Regions from separate parts of the Hydrogenophaga sp. T2 genome, predicted to be linked through region 1. Evidence: predicted binding sites of a transcription regulator. Region 1 holds the regulator's gene; each other region holds the start of a gene.
The links. The regulator FNR, encoded in region 1, switches genes on or off when oxygen is low (the NO sensors DNR and NnrR bind a similar motif). The targets are predictions, from matches to a motif close to TTGATNNNNATCAA.
Positions count from the first base shown of each region.

Region 2: WDZ95_RS13055 (TraR/DksA family transcriptional regulator) is a predicted target of FNR. The motif match lies at 2,211-2,224, and genes of this name have one in related genera.
Region 3: WDZ95_RS10405 (PHA/PHB synthase family protein) is a predicted target of FNR. The motif match lies at 3,882-3,895, and genes of this name have one in related genera.

Region 1 is NZ_JBBHZJ010000004.1:198,438-203,919, reverse strand. Features, by position in the region: gene WDZ95_RS11075 (cbb3-type cytochrome oxidase subunit 3) at 1-18, shown strand, start outside; gene ccoP (cytochrome-c oxidase, cbb3-type subunit III) at 31-939, shown strand; gene ccoG (cytochrome c oxidase accessory protein CcoG) at 947-2,407, shown strand; gene WDZ95_RS11060 (nitrogen fixation protein FixH) at 2,425-2,709, shown strand; gene WDZ95_RS11055 (hypothetical protein) at 2,712-2,951, shown strand; gene fnr (fumarate/nitrate reduction transcriptional regulator Fnr) at 2,936-3,655, opposite strand; gene hemN (oxygen-independent coproporphyrinogen III oxidase) at 3,793-5,172, shown strand; gene WDZ95_RS11040 (sulfite exporter TauE/SafE family protein) at 5,175-5,482, shown strand, end outside.
Region 2 is NZ_JBBHZJ010000005.1:45,993-51,474, forward strand. Features, by position in the region: gene WDZ95_RS13040 (FIST signal transduction protein) at 1-524, opposite strand, end outside; gene WDZ95_RS13045 (PhaM family polyhydroxyalkanoate granule multifunctional regulatory protein) at 529-1,296, opposite strand; gene WDZ95_RS13050 (enoyl-CoA hydratase/isomerase family protein) at 1,324-2,166, opposite strand; gene WDZ95_RS13055 (TraR/DksA family transcriptional regulator) at 2,272-2,625, shown strand; gene WDZ95_RS13060 (fumarylacetoacetate hydrolase family protein) at 2,639-3,652, opposite strand; gene WDZ95_RS13065 (IclR family transcriptional regulator) at 3,757-4,653, shown strand; gene WDZ95_RS13070 (DUF3108 domain-containing protein) at 4,659-5,375, shown strand.
Region 3 is NZ_JBBHZJ010000004.1:60,116-65,597, forward strand. Features, by position in the region: gene phbB (acetoacetyl-CoA reductase) at 1-720, opposite strand, end outside; gene WDZ95_RS10400 (acetyl-CoA C-acetyltransferase) at 772-1,950, opposite strand; gene WDZ95_RS10405 (PHA/PHB synthase family protein) at 1,985-3,793, opposite strand; gene WDZ95_RS10410 (hypothetical protein) at 3,910-4,206, shown strand; gene pgeF (peptidoglycan editing factor PgeF) at 4,126-4,896, opposite strand; gene maiA (maleylacetoacetate isomerase) at 4,896-5,482, opposite strand, start outside.

The sequences.
Region 1 (5,482 bases):
CCGTTCCAGGACGAATGAGAGAACAAGATCATGAGCGACTTCACTAGCGACTTCTGGCATCTCTACGTGGCCGGCCTCACGCTGGTCAGCATCATCGCCTGCGCCCTGCTGCTGTGGATCAGCGGCAAGGCCAAGGTCAAGGCGCACCAGGACAACACCACCGGTCACGTCTGGGACGAGGACCTGCGCGAACTCAACAACCCGCTGCCCAAGTGGTGGGTGTACCTCTTCGTCATCACCGTGGTCTTTGCGCTGGCCTACGGCCTGCTGTATCCCATGTTCGGCCGCTACGCGGGCGTGCTGGGCTGGAGCTCGCAGGGCCAGCACACGGCCGAGGTGCAGCGCCAGCAGGCGGCCATCGCGCCGCTGTACGCCGAGTTCCGCGGCCAGCCCCCTGAAAAACTCGCGGGCGACGCCAAGGCCATGGCCATCGGCGAGCGCCTGTTCATGAACAACTGCGCCCAGTGCCACGGCTCGGACGCGCGCGGCTCCAAGGGCTTCCCCAACCTCACCGACAGCGACTGGCTGCACGGCGGCGATCCCGCCACCATCACCAAGACCATCACCGAGGGCCGCCAGGCCATGATGCCGCCCATGGCCGCTGCCGTGGGCAGCGCCGAGGACGTGCGCAACCTGGCGCACTACGTGCTCAGCCTCTCGGGCAGCCCGCACGATGCGCTGCGCGCCTCGCAGGGCCAGGCCAAGTTCGCGGCCTGCGCCGCCTGCCACGGCGCCAACGGCAAGGGCAACACCGCCATCGGCGCGCCCAACCTCACCGACGACATCTGGCTGCACGGCTGGGGCGAAGAGGCGGTGGTGCGCGCGGTGACCAAGGGCATCAGCAACCACATGCCGGCGCAGAACCAGCTGCTCACGGCCGACCAGATCCACGTGCTGACCGCCTACGTCTGGGGCCTGTCGAACCGTCCTGCCCAGTGAGCGTGTCATGAGTCAGCCGGCCGACGCAGGCAAACCGCGCGTCATCCCCATCCAGCCCGTGCCCGTGACCCCGGGCGTGGGCGACGAGGAGGTGATGGTCTCGCTCTACGCCTCGCGCCAGAAGATCCATCCGCGCTCGGTCTCGGGCCTGTTCTCGAAGTGGCGCTGGGCCCTGGTCTGGGCCACCCAGCTGCTGTTCTACGGCCTGCCCTGGCTGCAGTGGAACGGGCGCCAGGCCGTGCTGTTCGACCTCGAGGCGCGGCGCTTCTTCATCTTCCCGCTGGTGCTCTACCCGCAGGACTTCATCTACCTCACGGGGCTGCTGGTCATCTCGGCGCTCGCGCTGTTCCTGTTCACCGCGGTGGCCGGCCGCCTGTGGTGCGGCTACGCCTGCCCGCAGACGGTCTACACCGAGATGTTTCTGTGGATCGAGCGCCGCGTGGAGGGCGACCGCAGCGCGCGCCTGCGCCTGGACGCCGCGCCGCTGAGCGCGGCCAAGATCGGCAAGAAGGCGCTCAAGCACGGCCTGTGGGCCGCGGTGGGCCTGTGGACCGGCTTCACCTTCGTCGGCTACTTCACGCCCATTCGCGAGCTCGCGGGGCTGGTGGCCGCGTTCGCGCTCGGGCCCTGGCAGACCTTCTGGGTGCTGTTCTACGGCTTCGCCACCTATGGCAATGCCGGCTTCCTGCGCGAGCAGGTGTGCAAGTACATGTGCCCTTACGCGCGCTTCCAGAGCGCGATGTTCGACAAGGACACGATGATCGTGACCTACGACGCCCGGCGTGGCGAGCCGCGAGGGGCGCGCAGCAAGAAGGCCGATCCCCAGGCCCTGGGCCTGGGTGCCTGCGTGGACTGCACGCTGTGCGTGCAGGTCTGCCCCACGGGCATCGACATCCGCAAGGGCCTGCAGTACGAATGCATCGGCTGCGGCGCGTGCATCGACGTGTGCGACGACGTGATGGACAAGGTGGGCTACCCGCGCGGGCTGATCCGTTACACCACCCAGAACGGGCTGGCCGAGGGATGGAGCCGTGCGCAGATGCTGCGCCGCGCGCTGCGCCCGCGCGTGCTGGTGTACGGGGGCATCCTGGCCGCGATCACGCTCGCGGTGCTCGGTAGCCTGGCGCTGCGTGTGCCGCTCAAGGTCGACGTGATCCGCGACCGCGGCGCGCTGGCGCGCGAGGTGGGGCAGGGCCGCATCGAGAATGTCTACCGGCTGCAGATCATGAACGCCACCGAAGCCCCTCAGACTTACCGCGTCCGGGTCGAAGGCCTGCCGGGCATCGAACTCGCGTCCGACGCGCTGGTGCAGGTCGACCCGGCCGAGGTGCGCTCAGTGGCCGCGCGGGTGCAGTTGCCGCCGGGCGCGGCCGGCAGCGGCTCGCACCCCATCGTCTTCGACGTGAGCGCGCCGCAGGAGGCCGGCCTGCAGGTGCGCGAGAAGACCACCTTCCTCGTGCCCCGCTGAATGTCCAGGAGAAAACCATGAACGCCGAACCGAACGCTGTCACCCACCCCGTGCCCTGGTGGCGCGTGGGCCCCATGTGGCTGGTCGTGGGCGGGCCGCTGGCCGTGGTGGTGGCGGCCATCGCCACCGCCGTCATCGCCGTCCACGGCGCCGACCCCGTGATCGACAAGGGCGAGTACGAGGCCACGCTGCAGCAGGCCCGTGCGCTGCAGGGCGCCGAGCGCGAAGCAGCGCTCATCAAGCTGCAACCCGCGCACCAGGCGCGCAACCACGCCGCCTCCCCGGTGGCACGGGAGCCCTGAGCATGAACGTGCGGCGCTGGATGGCGGTGGCCTGGCCGGCCTTCCTGCTGGCCGGGGTGCTCGAGATGCTGGTGTTCGCCCTGGTCGACCCGGGCCAGCTGCACTGGCACGGCCAGGCGCTGGAGTGGTCGCGCGCCGCGGTCTACACGGTGAGCTTTTTTGTTTTCTGGGCCGTCATCGCGGTCGCGGGGGCGCTCACCGCGGTGCTGGTCGCACCGGCCGAGGATCAGCCGCAGGTCTGAGGGTTCACGATGCGCCGCAGCGCCTCGGTGTCCTTGATGTGCACGTAGCGCTGCTTGACCTCGATCACGCCGTCGTCGACGAACTTCGAGAACGTGCGGCTGACGGTTTCGAGCTTCATGCCCAGGTAGCTGCCGATCTCCTCGCGCGTCATGCGCAGGTTGAACTCGGACGGCGAAAAACCGCGCGCCTGCAGGCGCTGCACCAGGTTGAGCAGGAAGGCCGCGAGGCGCTCCTCGGCGCGCATGCTGCCCAGCAGCAGCATCACGCTGTGGTCGCGCACGATCTCGCGGCTCATGATGCGGTGCACGTGGTGCTGCAGCGTGGTGAACTCGCGCGACAGCGCCTCGACCTCGTCGAAGGGCATCACACAGACCTCGGCGTCTTCGAGCGCCACGGCGTCGCACGAGTGGCGGTCGTTGACGATGCCGTCGAGGCCGATGATCTCGCCCGCCATCTGAAAGCCCGTGACCTGGTCGCGGCCGTCGGGGCTGGTGACGCGGGTCTTGAAGAAGCCCGAGCGCACGGCATAGAGCGAGGTGAAGCTGTCGCCCGCGGAGAACAGCGCATCGCCGCGCTTGATGCGCTTGCGCGTGGAGACGAGGTGGTCGAGCTTGTCCATCTCGTCGGGGTTGAGACCCATGGGCAGGCACAACTCGCGCAGATTGCAGCCCGAACAGGCCACTTTGATGCGATGGACGTCCATAAGCATGTGATGATTTCCCTCAACAAGCCCGAGCATACCCCTAGAGACACCGTTTCGGCGCGTGCGATTGACGCGGATCAAACCTTCCCCACAGGCCCTGGGGCACAGTGGGCCCGTCTACATCACCAAAGTCTTCCGTGAGCCACGCCATTTCCGACGACCTGCTCAAGCGCTACGACGTGCCGGGGCCTCGCTACACCTCGTACCCCACGGCCGACCGTTTCGTCGAAGCCTTCACCGAGCAGGACTACCGCCAGGCCCTGGAGCAGCGCCGCGCGGGCTCGCTCGCGCTGCCGCTGTCGGTCTACGTGCACGTGCCCTTCTGCGAATCGGTCTGTTACTACTGCGCCTGCAACAAGGTCATCACCAAACACCATTCGCGCGGCGCCGAGTACCTGCGTCACCTCTCGCGCGAGCTCGAGCTGCAGATCGAGCACCTGGGCTCGGGGCAGTCGGTGTCCCAGCTGCACCTGGGCGGCGGCACACCCACCTTCCTGTCCGACGCCGAGCTCGAAGACCTGATGGCCATGCTCAAGCGCCACTTCCGGCTGGTGCCGGGTGGTGAGTACTCGATCGAGGTTGATCCGCGCACCGTGAACGCCACGCGCCTGCAGACGCTGCAGCGCCTGGGTTTCAACCGCCTGAGCTTCGGCGTGCAGGACTTCGACCCCGCGGTGCAGAAGGCCGTGCACCGCATCCAGCCCGCCTCGCAGGTGTTCGAGCTCATGGCCGCGGCGCGCCGCATCGGTTTCGAATCGGTGAACGTGGACCTGATCTACGGCCTGCCCCTGCAGACGCCCGAGTCGTTCCGGCGCACGCTGGCGCAACTCGCCGAACTGCGGCCCGACCGCGTGGCCCTGTATGGCTACGCGCACCTGCCTGCGCGCTTCAAGCCGCAGCGGCGCATCGTGTCGGCCGAACTGCCCGGTGCGGCCGACAAGCTCGCCATGCTTTCGGCCTCGCTCGACGCGCTCGGCGAGGCGGGCTACGTTTACGTGGGCATGGACCACTTCGCGCTGCCCGACGACGCGCTGGCCGTGGCCAAGCGCCAGGGCCGGCTGCACCGCAACTTCCAGGGCTACAGCACCCAGCCCGACTGCGACCTGATCGCGCTCGGCGTGTCGGCCATCGGCCGCGTGGGCGCGACCTACAGCCAGAACGCCAAGACGCTCGATGAGTACGTGGACCTGCTCGACCAGGGGCGGCTGCCCATCGTGCGCGGCCTCGCGCTCTCGCGCGACGACCTCATGCGCCGCGCGGTCATCATGTCCATCATGTGCCAGGGCGTGCTGTTGTACGAATCCATCGACCAGGGCCACCTGGTGGACAGCCGCCGCTATTTCGCGCGCGAGCTCGAGCAGCTCGAGGACTTCGCCGAACAGGGCCTGGTGCGCATCGACGACGCCGGCGTGCACGTGACCGAGCGCGGTTGGTACCTGGTGCGCGCGATCGCGATGGTCTTCGACCGCCACCTGCAGGTGGACCAGGACCGGGCCCGGTTCTCGCGCATCCTCTGAGCATGACGGGTTCGTTGGCCATCACCGCACTGCTCATGGGCCTCGTGGGCGGACCCCACTGCGTGGCCATGTGCGGCGCGGCCTGCGCCGGCATTTCACGCGCCGCGGCGCCGCGCAGCACGCAGGCCCTGCTGGCCTTCCAGGGCAGCCGGATCGCGGGTTATGCGCTCATGGGCGCCCTCGCGGGCGGCTCGGTGCAGGGTCTGGCCTGGGTGGGCGAGCACAGCGCCGTGCTGCGCCCGGTGTGGACCATGTTCCATGTGGCGGCCCTGCTGCTGGGCGCCGTGCTGCTGTGGCAGGCGCGCCAGCC
Region 2 (5,482 bases), on a different contig from region 1:
GTGCTGCCGAGTGCGAACTGCACCGTGGCGCTGCGGCTGCCGGCCAGGCCGCCGAACAGGTAGCCGCTGCCGGTGCGCTCGGCCATCTCGTGGATCAGCTCGGCCAGCTCGGGCGTGCCGCCGTCGGCGTGCACCAGTGCCGTGTGGGCCGAAAAGCCGTCGCCCGCGTCGGCGCGGCCGCTGACCGAGAGCGGCGCGACACCGCTGAACACGCGGTACTGGTCGGGGCTCAGGTCGCACAGCATCAGCGCCATCGCGGGCTCGTCGAAGTACTCGACGTTGTTGGCCGACACGCCCACGCCCACGGTGCCGGCCCAGTCGGTCACCTCGGGCAGTTCGGCGCTCAGGCATTCGAGGATGGCCTGGGCCTCGGTGGCGTAGTGGTCGGTGATGTAGAGCAGGCCCAGCGAGGGCTGGCTCGCGTGATCGGGCAGGGCCATCTGGCCGCGCAACTGCGCCACCACCATGGCCGCGGCCATGCGCCACTGCGGGTGCGTGGCGTGCGCGTGGGGAAATCGTTTCATCGGTTCAGCGGGAGGCGCGGGCCTTGCGGGCCGGCGGGGCTTTCTTCGCGGGCGTGGGTGAGAGCGCACGCGCGGCCTTGCGCGCGGCCTGGCCGGCCAGGCCGGTGGCGGTCTTCACCGCGGCGCCGCCGAGGCCGCTGGCAACCTGGCGCGTGGTGTCGAGCGCGGTCTGCTTGGCCACGTCCTTCAGGGCGTTGCTGGCGATCTGCTGGAATTGTTGCGACAGCGCGCCCCACCACTGCACCGGGTCGACCACGCCGGCCGGCGGGGCCGGTGCGGCCGCCGCCGCGGCCTTCTTGGCCGCGGGCTTGCGGGCCTTGCGCGCGGGCTTCGCGGGGGCGTCGGTCGCGCTGTTGTGGCGCGGCGCCACCTCGAGGCCGGCGAACTTGCTGGCGGGGGCGGCTGCAGCGGTGAAGCCGGCCACGGTGTCGGCGGCCTTGAGCTTGAGCGCATTGGCCACGTCGCCCATGCTGAAGTTCATCGACTTCAGGGTGGACAGCGTCATCTTCTGCACTTCGAGCGCCTGGATGGTTGCGCCCAGGGCCTTGGCGTTCTGGTCGAGCCAGAAGTGCACGGCCTTGAGCTCTTCGATGCGCTTCTCGAGTTCCTCGACGTTGAAGGTGGGCGCAACCCAGTGGCTCAGGTTGGGCATCTGCGGCAGGTTCTGCCCGATGCCCTGAGCCAGCCCGCCGGCGGCCTGCGTGGCCAGGTTCTGCAGGAAATCGAAACCCGGCACGAACTTGCCGAAGCCAGGGGCCGACGCATCGCTCATCGGAGTCTCCTCGAGGTGTACCGGGGATCAGCCGTCGACGCCGTAGCGCGGCGCGCGGCGCTCGCGCAAGGATGCCACACCTTCGCGCACGTCGGGCCCGGCAAAACCCATGAATTCCAGCGCGAGCGAGGTGTCGAAGCTCGGGCCCGCCTGGCGCAGCCAGTTGTTGAGCGAGTACTTGGTCCAGCGGATCGCGCTCGCGCTGCCGCCGGCGAGGCGGTCGGCCACCTCGTAGGCCTTGTCCAGCAGCTGGTCGTCGTCGACCACCAGCGACACCAGGCCGATGCGCTCGGCCTCTTCGCCGCTCACCGCGTCGCACAGCATCAGGTAGTACTTGGCCTTGGCCATGCCGCACAGCAGCGGCCACACGATGGCCGCATGGTCGCCCGCGGCCACGCCCAGGCGCGTGTGGCCGTCGACGATCTTCGCGCTGCGCGCGGCAATGGAGATGTCGGCCAGCAGGCCGGCCACCAGACCCGCGCCCACGGCCGGGCCATGCATGGCGCTCACGATGGGCTTGTCGCAATTGATCACGTTGTAGACCAGGTCGCGCGCTTCCTTCCACACGCGCGAGCGCACCTCGAAGTCGGTCGCCATGTCCTGCACCAGGGCCAGGTCGCCGCCGCCCGAGAAGCCCATGCCGCTGCCGCGCAGCACGGCCGCGCGCACCGTGTCGTCGCGCCCCACGTCGCGCCAGATCTCGCTGAGCTCCCAGTGGCCCTCGTGGCCGGCCGTGGGCAGCTTGCCGTTGCCGCCGGGGCCATCGGCGCGCATGCGGATGTCGAGCACGCTGGGCGTGCCGTTGACCAGCGGTCCGCGGCGGGTGATCTCAAGCGTCTGGTAGCGGCCGTAGTCCACGGTCTGGCTCATGCGGGGTCTCCTCGGGTGTTGGTTCGGAACGCGGGCCATTGTGCTTGACCTGCGTCAAGCCGCGCCGCGCGCCGCGGCCTCACCATGCGCGCTCAGGAGGCCTCCATGAGCAAACCCGTTTCCGACACCTTCCGCCTGCAGCTGATCACGCGCCGCGACGAGTTGCTCGCGCGCCTGCAAGGCCAGCGCGGCGGCGCGCGCAGCCGGGCCGAAGCGGCCTCGGACAAGCGCGAACGCGCCGACGATCGCGGCCTGGTGCGCAACGACGCCTTCGACCTCGGCGCCGAGCTGGGCGAACGCGAGACGGCCGAGCTGCAGGCCATCGAACGCGCACTGGAGCGCGTGCACGACGGCAGCTACGGCCTGTGCCTGCAATGCGGCGCGCCCATCCCGGCGGCCCGGCTGCACGCCCAACCCACGGCCGAGCGCTGCGTGGCCTGCCAGGCGCAGGCCGAGTGAGGCGCCCGGGGCCTCAGGCCTTGGCGAGCGGGGCGATCTTCTGGTCGATCGCGCCGAACACGCTCTGGCCATCCTTGCCCTTCATCTCGATGCGGATGGTGTCGCCGAACTTCATGAAGGCGGTCGAGGGCTTGCCGTCGAGGATGGTCTCGATCGCGCGTTTCTCGGCAATGCAGCTGTAGCCCTTGGGCCATTCCTGGCGGCCGTCGACCGTGACCGCCTTGTTGCTCACCGTGCCGCTGCCCACGATGGAGCCGGCGCGCACGTTGCGCGTCTTGCAGATGTGGGCGATGAGCTGGCCGAAGTGGAAGGTCATCTCGGGGCCGGCTTCGCACATGCCCACCTTGCGGCCGTTCCAGGTGCTCTGCAGCGTGAGGTGCACGCGACCGCCCTGCCAGGCATCGCCGAGCTCGTCGGGCGTGACCGCCACCGGACTGAAGGCCGTGGCCGGCTTGCTCTGGAAGAAGCCAAAGCCCTTGGCGAGTTCGGCCGGGATCAGGTTGCGCAGCGACACGTCGTTGGCCAGCATGATCAGGCGCACGCCTTCCAGGGCCTGCTCGGGCGTGGCCGTCATGGGCACGTCGCCCGTGATCACCGCGATCTCGGCCTCGAAGTCGATACCGTAGTCCTCGCTCGGGCACACCACGTCGTCCTGCGGGCCGATGAAGTCGTCGCTGCCGCCCTGGTACATCAGCGGGTCTTCGTAGAAGCTGTGCGGCACCTCGGAGTTGCGCGCGGCACGCACCAGCTCGACGTGGTTGATGTAGGCCGAACCGTCGGCCCACTGGTAGGCGCGCGGCAGCGGCGCCATGCACATGGCCGGATCGAAAGGGAAGGCATGGCGCGCCTTGCCCTGGTTGAGCGTGACGTACAGGTCCTGCAGCTGCGGGGCGATGAAGTTCCAGTCGTCGAGCGCGCGCTGCAGGGTGTTCGCGATGCCGGTCGCATAATGGGCCGTGCTCAGGTCGCGCGAGACCACCACCAGTTGTCCGTCGCGCGAGCCGTCCTTGTAGGTGGCGAGTTTCATGCCGTTCTCCTGCTGCCGTTGGGGGTGAAGTGTGCTGGGTGAAGCGCCGCCCCACCGAACCGGGGCTTCGTCACATAATTACGAATAGTGAAATTCGTTCACCTATGCGTAAGCGCGAGATTCTAGACCAAACCCCTGCCGACGACACCGACACCCCCGACGACACGGAGCCGCAGCGCGCGGGCATCCAGTCGGTCGAAGTGGGATTCGAGCTGCTCGAGGCCATGTCGCAGGCCCATGGTCCGCTGATGCTGCGCGACCTCGCGGCCGCCGCGAGCATGAGCGCGGCCAAGGCCCACCGCTACCTCGTGAGCTTCCAGCGCCTTGGCCTGGTGGTGCAGGACCCGGTGAGCAACCGCTACGACCTGGGCCCGGCCGCGCTGCGCCTGGGCCTGGCCAGCCTGGCGCGCCTGGACGCCGTGAAGCTCGCGCGTGAGCGCGTCGACGGCCTGCTGCAGGACGTGGGCCACACGGTGGCGATCGCGGTCTGGGGCAACCAGGGCCCGACCATGGTGCACTGGGCCGAGGCCCCGCAGGTGATGCCGGTGACGCTGCGCCTGGGCGACGTGATGCCGCTGCTGAGTTCGGCCACGGGCCGCTGCTTCGCGGCCTTCATGGGCCGCGAAGGCCGCGACGCCGAGCGCCTGGCCGCCATGACCCGCGACGAACTCGCGCGGCTGAAAAAGCTGCCGCGCGGCGACGGCCTCACCGCCGAAGACCTGCCGCAGTCGCCCGCCGAGGTGCAAGCCCTGCTCGACGAGGTGCGCCGCCGCGGCGTGGCGCGTGTGGTGCACAGCCTGCTGCCCGGGGTGGGCGGCTTCTGCGCGCCGGTGTTCGACGCGCAGGGCCGGCTCGCGCTGGGCATGGTGGTGCTGGGCTGGGTGGCCACGCTCGACACCGCCTGGGACGGCGCGCCCGCGACCGCCCTGCTCAGAACCACCCGTCGGCTCAGCGCCGATCTCGGGCACCCGGGCAGCGGCCCGCGGTCCCACGCCACATGAGCCCCATGCGATCCGCCCGCCTGTTCCTCGCCGGCCTGGCCAGCGCGCTGCTGGCCAGCGCCGTGCTCGCCGCCCCGCCACAACCGCCGCGCAGCAACCCACCACCCAGCACCCAGTTGCAGTATGACGTGCTCGGCCGCGCCAGCGGCTTCGACTACAGCGCCAAGGGCGTTCTCGACTGGCGCCTGGGCCCCCAGGGCTACGAGGCGCGCATGGAAATCAGCATGCCGCTGCTGGGCAGCCGCGTGCAGACCAGCAAGGGCAGCACCGGCCCCGAAGGCCTGCGGCCCGAACGCTTCGCCGATCAGCGCAAGAACAAGGAAAAGGCCGCGCAGTTCGAGCGCGAGGCACAGCGCATCCGCTTCAGCAACAACGCGCCCGAGGCCGAGCTCATGCCTGGCGCCCAGGACCGCCTGAGCCTGTTCATGCAGCTCGCGGGCCTGATGCGCGCCCAGCCGCGCCAGGAGGGCGACGTCATCGACTTCCAGGTCGCGGGCACGGGCGACGCCGAGCCCTGGCGCTTCGAGGTCGGCCCGCTCGAAACCCTGGCGCTGCCGGCCGGCAGCATCGAGGCCCGGCGCCTGCTGCGCGCGCCGCGCAAAGACCAGGACACCAAGGTCGAGGTCTGGCTCGCGCCGTCCCTGGGCCACCTGCCCGTGCGCTTGCGCGTCACCCAGCCCGATGGCGACATGGCCGACCAGAGGCTGGCGCGGCGGCCCTGAAGGCGCGGCCCTTGAAATAAGTCCCCATGGGGACCACATGCATCACGAAGCGGCTGCAACAACGGCCCCATTTGCCGATATAACGGCACACAGCGGCTTCTCGTGAA
Region 3 (5,482 bases), 140 kb from region 1:
GCCGTTCACCGAGAAGTCGGCGCCGGTGGAATAACCGGCCTCGTCGCCCGCGAGCCAGGCGATGATGGACGCGATCTCGCTCGGCTCGCCCAGGCGCTTCACGGGCACCGTGGCCACGATCTTGTCGAGCACGTCGGTGCGGATGGCCTTGACCATGTCGGTGCCGATGTAGCCCGGGCTCACGGTGTTCACCGTCACGCCCTTGTTGGCCAGCTCCTGCGCCAGCGCCATGGTGAAGCCGTGCATGCCGGCCTTGGCCGCCGAGTAGTTGGTCTGGCCGGCCTGGCCTTTTTCGCCGTTGACCGAGCTGATGTTGATGATGCGGCCCCAGCCCTTTTCCACCATGTCGGGCACGACCTGCTTGGTCACGTTGAACATGGAGTTGAGGTTGGTGCTGATCACCGCGTCCCAGTCCTCGCGCGTCATCTTGAGGAACATGCGGTCGCGCGTGATGCCCGCGTTGTTCACGAGCACGTCGATGGAACCGTGTTCGGCCTTGGCCTTGCCGAAGGCGGCCACGGTCGAATCCCATTCGGCCACGTTGCCCACCGAGGCATAGAACGTGTAGCCCAGCGCCTTCTGTTCGTCGAGCCACTTCTGGTAATCGCGCGTCGGGCCGCAGCCCGCGATGACCTTGAAGCCCTCCTTGTGCAGGCGCTGGCAGATGGCGGTGCCGATGCCGCCCATGCCGCCGGTGACGTATGCAACCTTCTGACCCATGATGACCTTTCCAGTCTTGTTTAGGAAAACGAACCCATGCTAGCCGTGGGCTCAGCGCTCCACAGCAAGGGAAACCCCCATGCCGCCGCCGATGCACAACGCGGCCAGGCCGCGTTTGGCGTCGCGGCGCTGCATTTCGTGCAGCAGGGTCACGAGCACGCGGCAACCCGACGCACCGATCGGGTGCCCGATGGCGATGGCGCCGCCGTTCACGTTCACGCGCGCCGGGTCGATGTCGAGCGCCTTGTTGACCGCGCAGGCCTGGGCGGCGAAGGCTTCGTTGAGCTCGAACAGGTCCACATCGGCGGCCTTCCAGCCCGCGCGCGCCAGCGCCTTCTTCGAGGCCGGCACCGGGCCCATGCCCATGGTGGCCGGGTCCAGGCCGCTGGTGCCGAAGGCCGCGATGCGCGCGAGCGGCTTCAGGCCCAGGGCCGCGGCCTTCTTCGCGCTCATCACCACCACGGCGGCCGCGCCGTCGTTGATGCCGCTGGCGTTGCCCGCGGTCACGGTACCGGCCTTGTCGAAGGCCGGACGCAGGCCCGCGAGCGCTTCGGCATTCGTCTTCTTGTTGATGAACTCGTCGGTGTCGAACACCAGGGCATCGCCCTTCTTCTGCGGGATGCTCACGCCCACGATCTCATCCTTGAAGCGGCCGGCCTCCTGCGCTGCCGCGGCCTTCTGCTGGCTGCCCAGGGCGAGCGCGTCCTGCATCTCGCGCGTGATGCCGTGCGCCTTGGCGACGTTCTCGGCCGTGATGCCCATGTGGTACTGGTTGTACACGTCCCACAGGCCGTCCACGATCATGGTGTCGGTCATCTTCCAGTCGCCCATGCGCTGGCCGTCGCGGCTGCCGTTGAGCACGTGGGGCGAAGCGCTCATGTTCTCCTGGCCGCCCGCGATCACGATCTCGCTGTCGCCGGCGTTGATGGCCTGGGCCGCGAGCATCACGGCCTTGAGGCCCGAGCCGCAGACCGCGTTGATGGTGAGCGCCGGCGTTTCCTTGGCCACGCCGGCTTTCATCATGGCCTGACGCGCGGGGTTCTGGCCCACGCCGGCCGCGAGCACCTGGCCCATGATCACTTCGCCGATGGCGTCGTTGGGCAGGCCGGTGCGCTCGAGCAGCGCCTTGATCACCGTGGCGCCGAGCTCGGTGGCCGGGGTCTTGGCCAGGGTGCCGCCGAACTTGCCGACGGCGGTGCGGGCGGCGGCGACGATGACGATGTCTTCCATGGGGTTCTCCGTTGGTCTGCGATGGTGAGAAAACTCAGGCCCGGGCCTTCACGTAGCGGCCCGGGGCGGGTTCGATGGCGGCGTAGGCCTTGCCGCGGCCATAGGCCCTGGGCGCGGCGATCTGCTTGCCGGCCTGGGGCTTGAGCCACGCAGACCAGTCGGTCCACCAGCTGCCCGGGTGCTCGGTGGCGTTGGCGATCCAGTCTTTCACGTCCTTGGGGAACTGGGTGCCGCTGCTGGTCCAGTGGCTGCGCTTGCCCTTGCTCGCGGGGTTGATCACGCCCGCGATGTGGCCCGAGGCGCCCATGACGAAGCGCTTCTTGCCCGGGAAAATCTGCGTGGCACCGTAGGCGCCGCCGATGGGCACGATGTGGTCTTCGCGCGAGCCGTAGATGTAGACCGGCAGCTTGACCCGACGGAAATCGATCTTCTGTCCGCACACCGTGACCGCGCCGGGTTTGACGAGGTCGTTCTGCAGGTACATGTGGCGCAGGTACCAGGCGTAGTACGGCCCGGGCAGGTTGGTGCTGTCGGAGTTCCAGTACAGCAGGTCGAAGGGCGGCGGCGTTTCGCCCTTGAGGTAGTTGCCCACCACGTAGTTCCACACCAGGTCGTTGGGGCGCAGGAAGCTGAAGGTGGTGGCGAGGTCGCGGCCGGGCATGAGACCGCCGTTGGCGAACTGCAGCTCGCGGTACTTCACGAAGTTCTCGTCGATGAAGACGTCGAGGATGCCGGTGTCGGTGAAGTCGAGCAGCGTGGTGAGGAAGGTCGCGCTGTGCACCTTGTTCTCGCCGCGGCCCGCGAGGACGGCGAGCGCCGTGCCCAGCATGGTGCCGCCCACGCAAAAGCCCAGCGCGTTGATGTCGGCCGCGCCGCTGATGTCGCGCACGGTGTCGATGGCCTTGATGACCGCGTCCTCGATGTAGTCGTCCCAGGTCTTGTGGCCCAGCGATTCGTCGGGGTTGCGCCAGCTCACCACGAAGGTGCGGTGGCCCTGCTCCACCGCGTAGCGGATGAAGGAATTCTCGGGCTGCAGATCGAGGATGTAGAACTTGTTGATGCAGGGCGGCACGAGCAGAAAGGGCCGCTCATACACCTTGGGGGTCAACGGTTTGTATTCGATGAGCTGGAACAGCTCGTTTTCGAACACCACGGCGCCTTCGGTGGTGGCCACGTTCTTGCCCACCTCGAACACGCTCTCGTCGGTCATGGACACATGGCCCTGGCGGATGTCGTGCAGCAGGTTGGCCACGCCCTTGGCGATGCTCTCGCCCTGGGTCTCGATGGCCTTCTTCTGGGCCTCGGCGTTGAAGGCCAGGAAGTTGCTCGGCGCGCTGGCGTCGATCCACTGCTGCACGCCGAAGCGCACACGCGCGCGCGTCTTGGCGTCGCCCTGCACCGCGTCGGCCAGGGCCATGAGCGTGCGCGCATTGAGCAGGTAGACGGCCGCGGTGAACGAGGACAGCGGGTTCTGCGCCCAGGCCTCGCCGGCGAAGCGGCGGTCACCCGCGGGCGTGGGCGTGAGGCCCTGGTTCCACAGCGCCGCGGCTTCCTTGAGGTAGGTCTGCTGGATTTCGAGCAGCTGCGCCGGGTCGATGCCCACGCCCTGCCCGCCCGCTTGCTGGAACAGCTCGCCGAGCGCGGGCAAGCCCAGGGGCGAGGCGGCCTGGCCGGCCGGCATGAATGCCCGGAACGCGGCCAGCGGGTCGGCGCCCTGGGCGGGCATGGCCGCGGCGCCCGGGAAGGCCTGTGCCAGCTGTGCCCATTGCTGCACCAGGTTCTGCTGGAACTGCTGCGCGGCTTGCGCCCAGTCGGGGGTCTGGTCTGGTTTGCCCGATGCCATGCGTGTCTCCTCGGCGATTGCCGGTGGCCTACAGTTCGGCCTTTGTCTCTTGGTGGGTCGAAGTATCCCTGCGCCGCCTTTCAGGGACTTGACGCAGATCACACAGAAAGCAAGCCGTGTACCTGATCGTGATTGGTTGGATGTATGTCGTGTTGATGATGTCGGTGGCCGAAGCCATGAACACGACCGGTTCGGTGCTCGGGGCCATTGTGACCTTTTTTCTCTACGGTCTTGTGCCCGTCGCCATCATCGTTTACGTGATGCGCACGCCCCAGCGGCGGCGCGAACGCCGGGCGCAGGAGGCCGCGCAGGACGCGGCCCGCGCCGCGGCCTCAGCCCAGCCAGACGCAGGCCGCGAAACGGCCGGTGCTGCCGAGGCGGGCGGCGTCGCGCCGGTGCGAAAAGAACCGTGAGGGCTGGCCGACGGTGCACCAGCCAGGGCCACCGTCGTTGCCGTGCACCGCGGCCACGCCCGCGGCCGCGAGCCGCTGGCGCGCCAGACCGGGCAGGTTCGCCCACCATTTGCCGGCCGTCTCGTGCGGCCTGAAATGCCCCGCCGCTGCGGGATCGGCGGCCACGAAGGCCTGGCGCACCTCGTCACCCACCTCGAACGCCGTGGGCCCGATGGCCGGGCCGAGCCAGGCCAGCACCTCACCCGGGCCCACGGCCTCGCGCAGCGCGCCGGCTGTGGCTTCGAGCACCCCGCCCACCAGGCCGCGCCAGCCCGCGTGCGCGGCCGCCACCGCCCGCCCCGAGCCGTGCGCGAACAGCACCGGCAGGCAATCGGCCACCATGATGGTGGCGGCCACACCGGGCACGGTCACGAGCGCGGCGTCGGCCACGGCGCCATCGGGGGTCTCAGGTCCCAGGTGCAGCACCGCGGTGCCATGCACCTGCTGCAGGAACACCGGCCGCGCTGGCGCGGTGAGCCGGGCCAGTGCGGCGCGGTTGGCGACCACGGCGGCCGGCTCGTCGCGCACGTGGTCGCCGAGGTTGAAGCGGTCGAACGGCGCCACCGAGGCACCGCCCGCGCGCGTGGTGCACAGCGCGCGCACGCCCGCGGGCGCAGGCCAGTCGGGCGCGAAGGCGCTGCCCTCGGCCATCAGGCCTCGGCGTCGGGGCAGGCCGAGGGTTGCGCCTTCTGGAAGGCCTCGTGCTGCATGCACTGATCGAACACCGCCATGGTGCGCGTGAGGCCGCTGAAATCGGTGTTGAAGCGCTGGCCGTTGAAGATCTGCGGCACGAGGCAGCAGTCGGCCAGGGTGGGCGTGTCGCCGTGGCAGAAGCGGCCCGTGGGGCCGGCGGCAAGCTGGCGTTCGAAGGCTTCCAGGCCTTCGCGCACCCAGTGGCGGTACCAGACGTTCTTGGGCTCGTCTTCCACCTTGAGCTCGCGCGTGAGGTACTTGAGCACACGCAGGTTGTTGATCGGGTGGATCTCGCAGGCCACGATCTGCGCCAGCGCGCGCACGCGGGCTCGGCCCAGCGCATCGGCGGGCAGCAGGCGCGCACCGGGCTGGGTCTCGTCGAGGTACTCGATGATGGCCATGGACTGCGTGAGCCGCGTGCCGTCATCGAGCTCCAGCGCGGGCACCAGGCCTTCGGTCAACACCCCGGCCCAGGCCGCCTGCTTGTGTTCGCCCTTGGCGATGTGCACCGGCACGTACTCGAAGGGCAGGCCCTTGAGGTGCA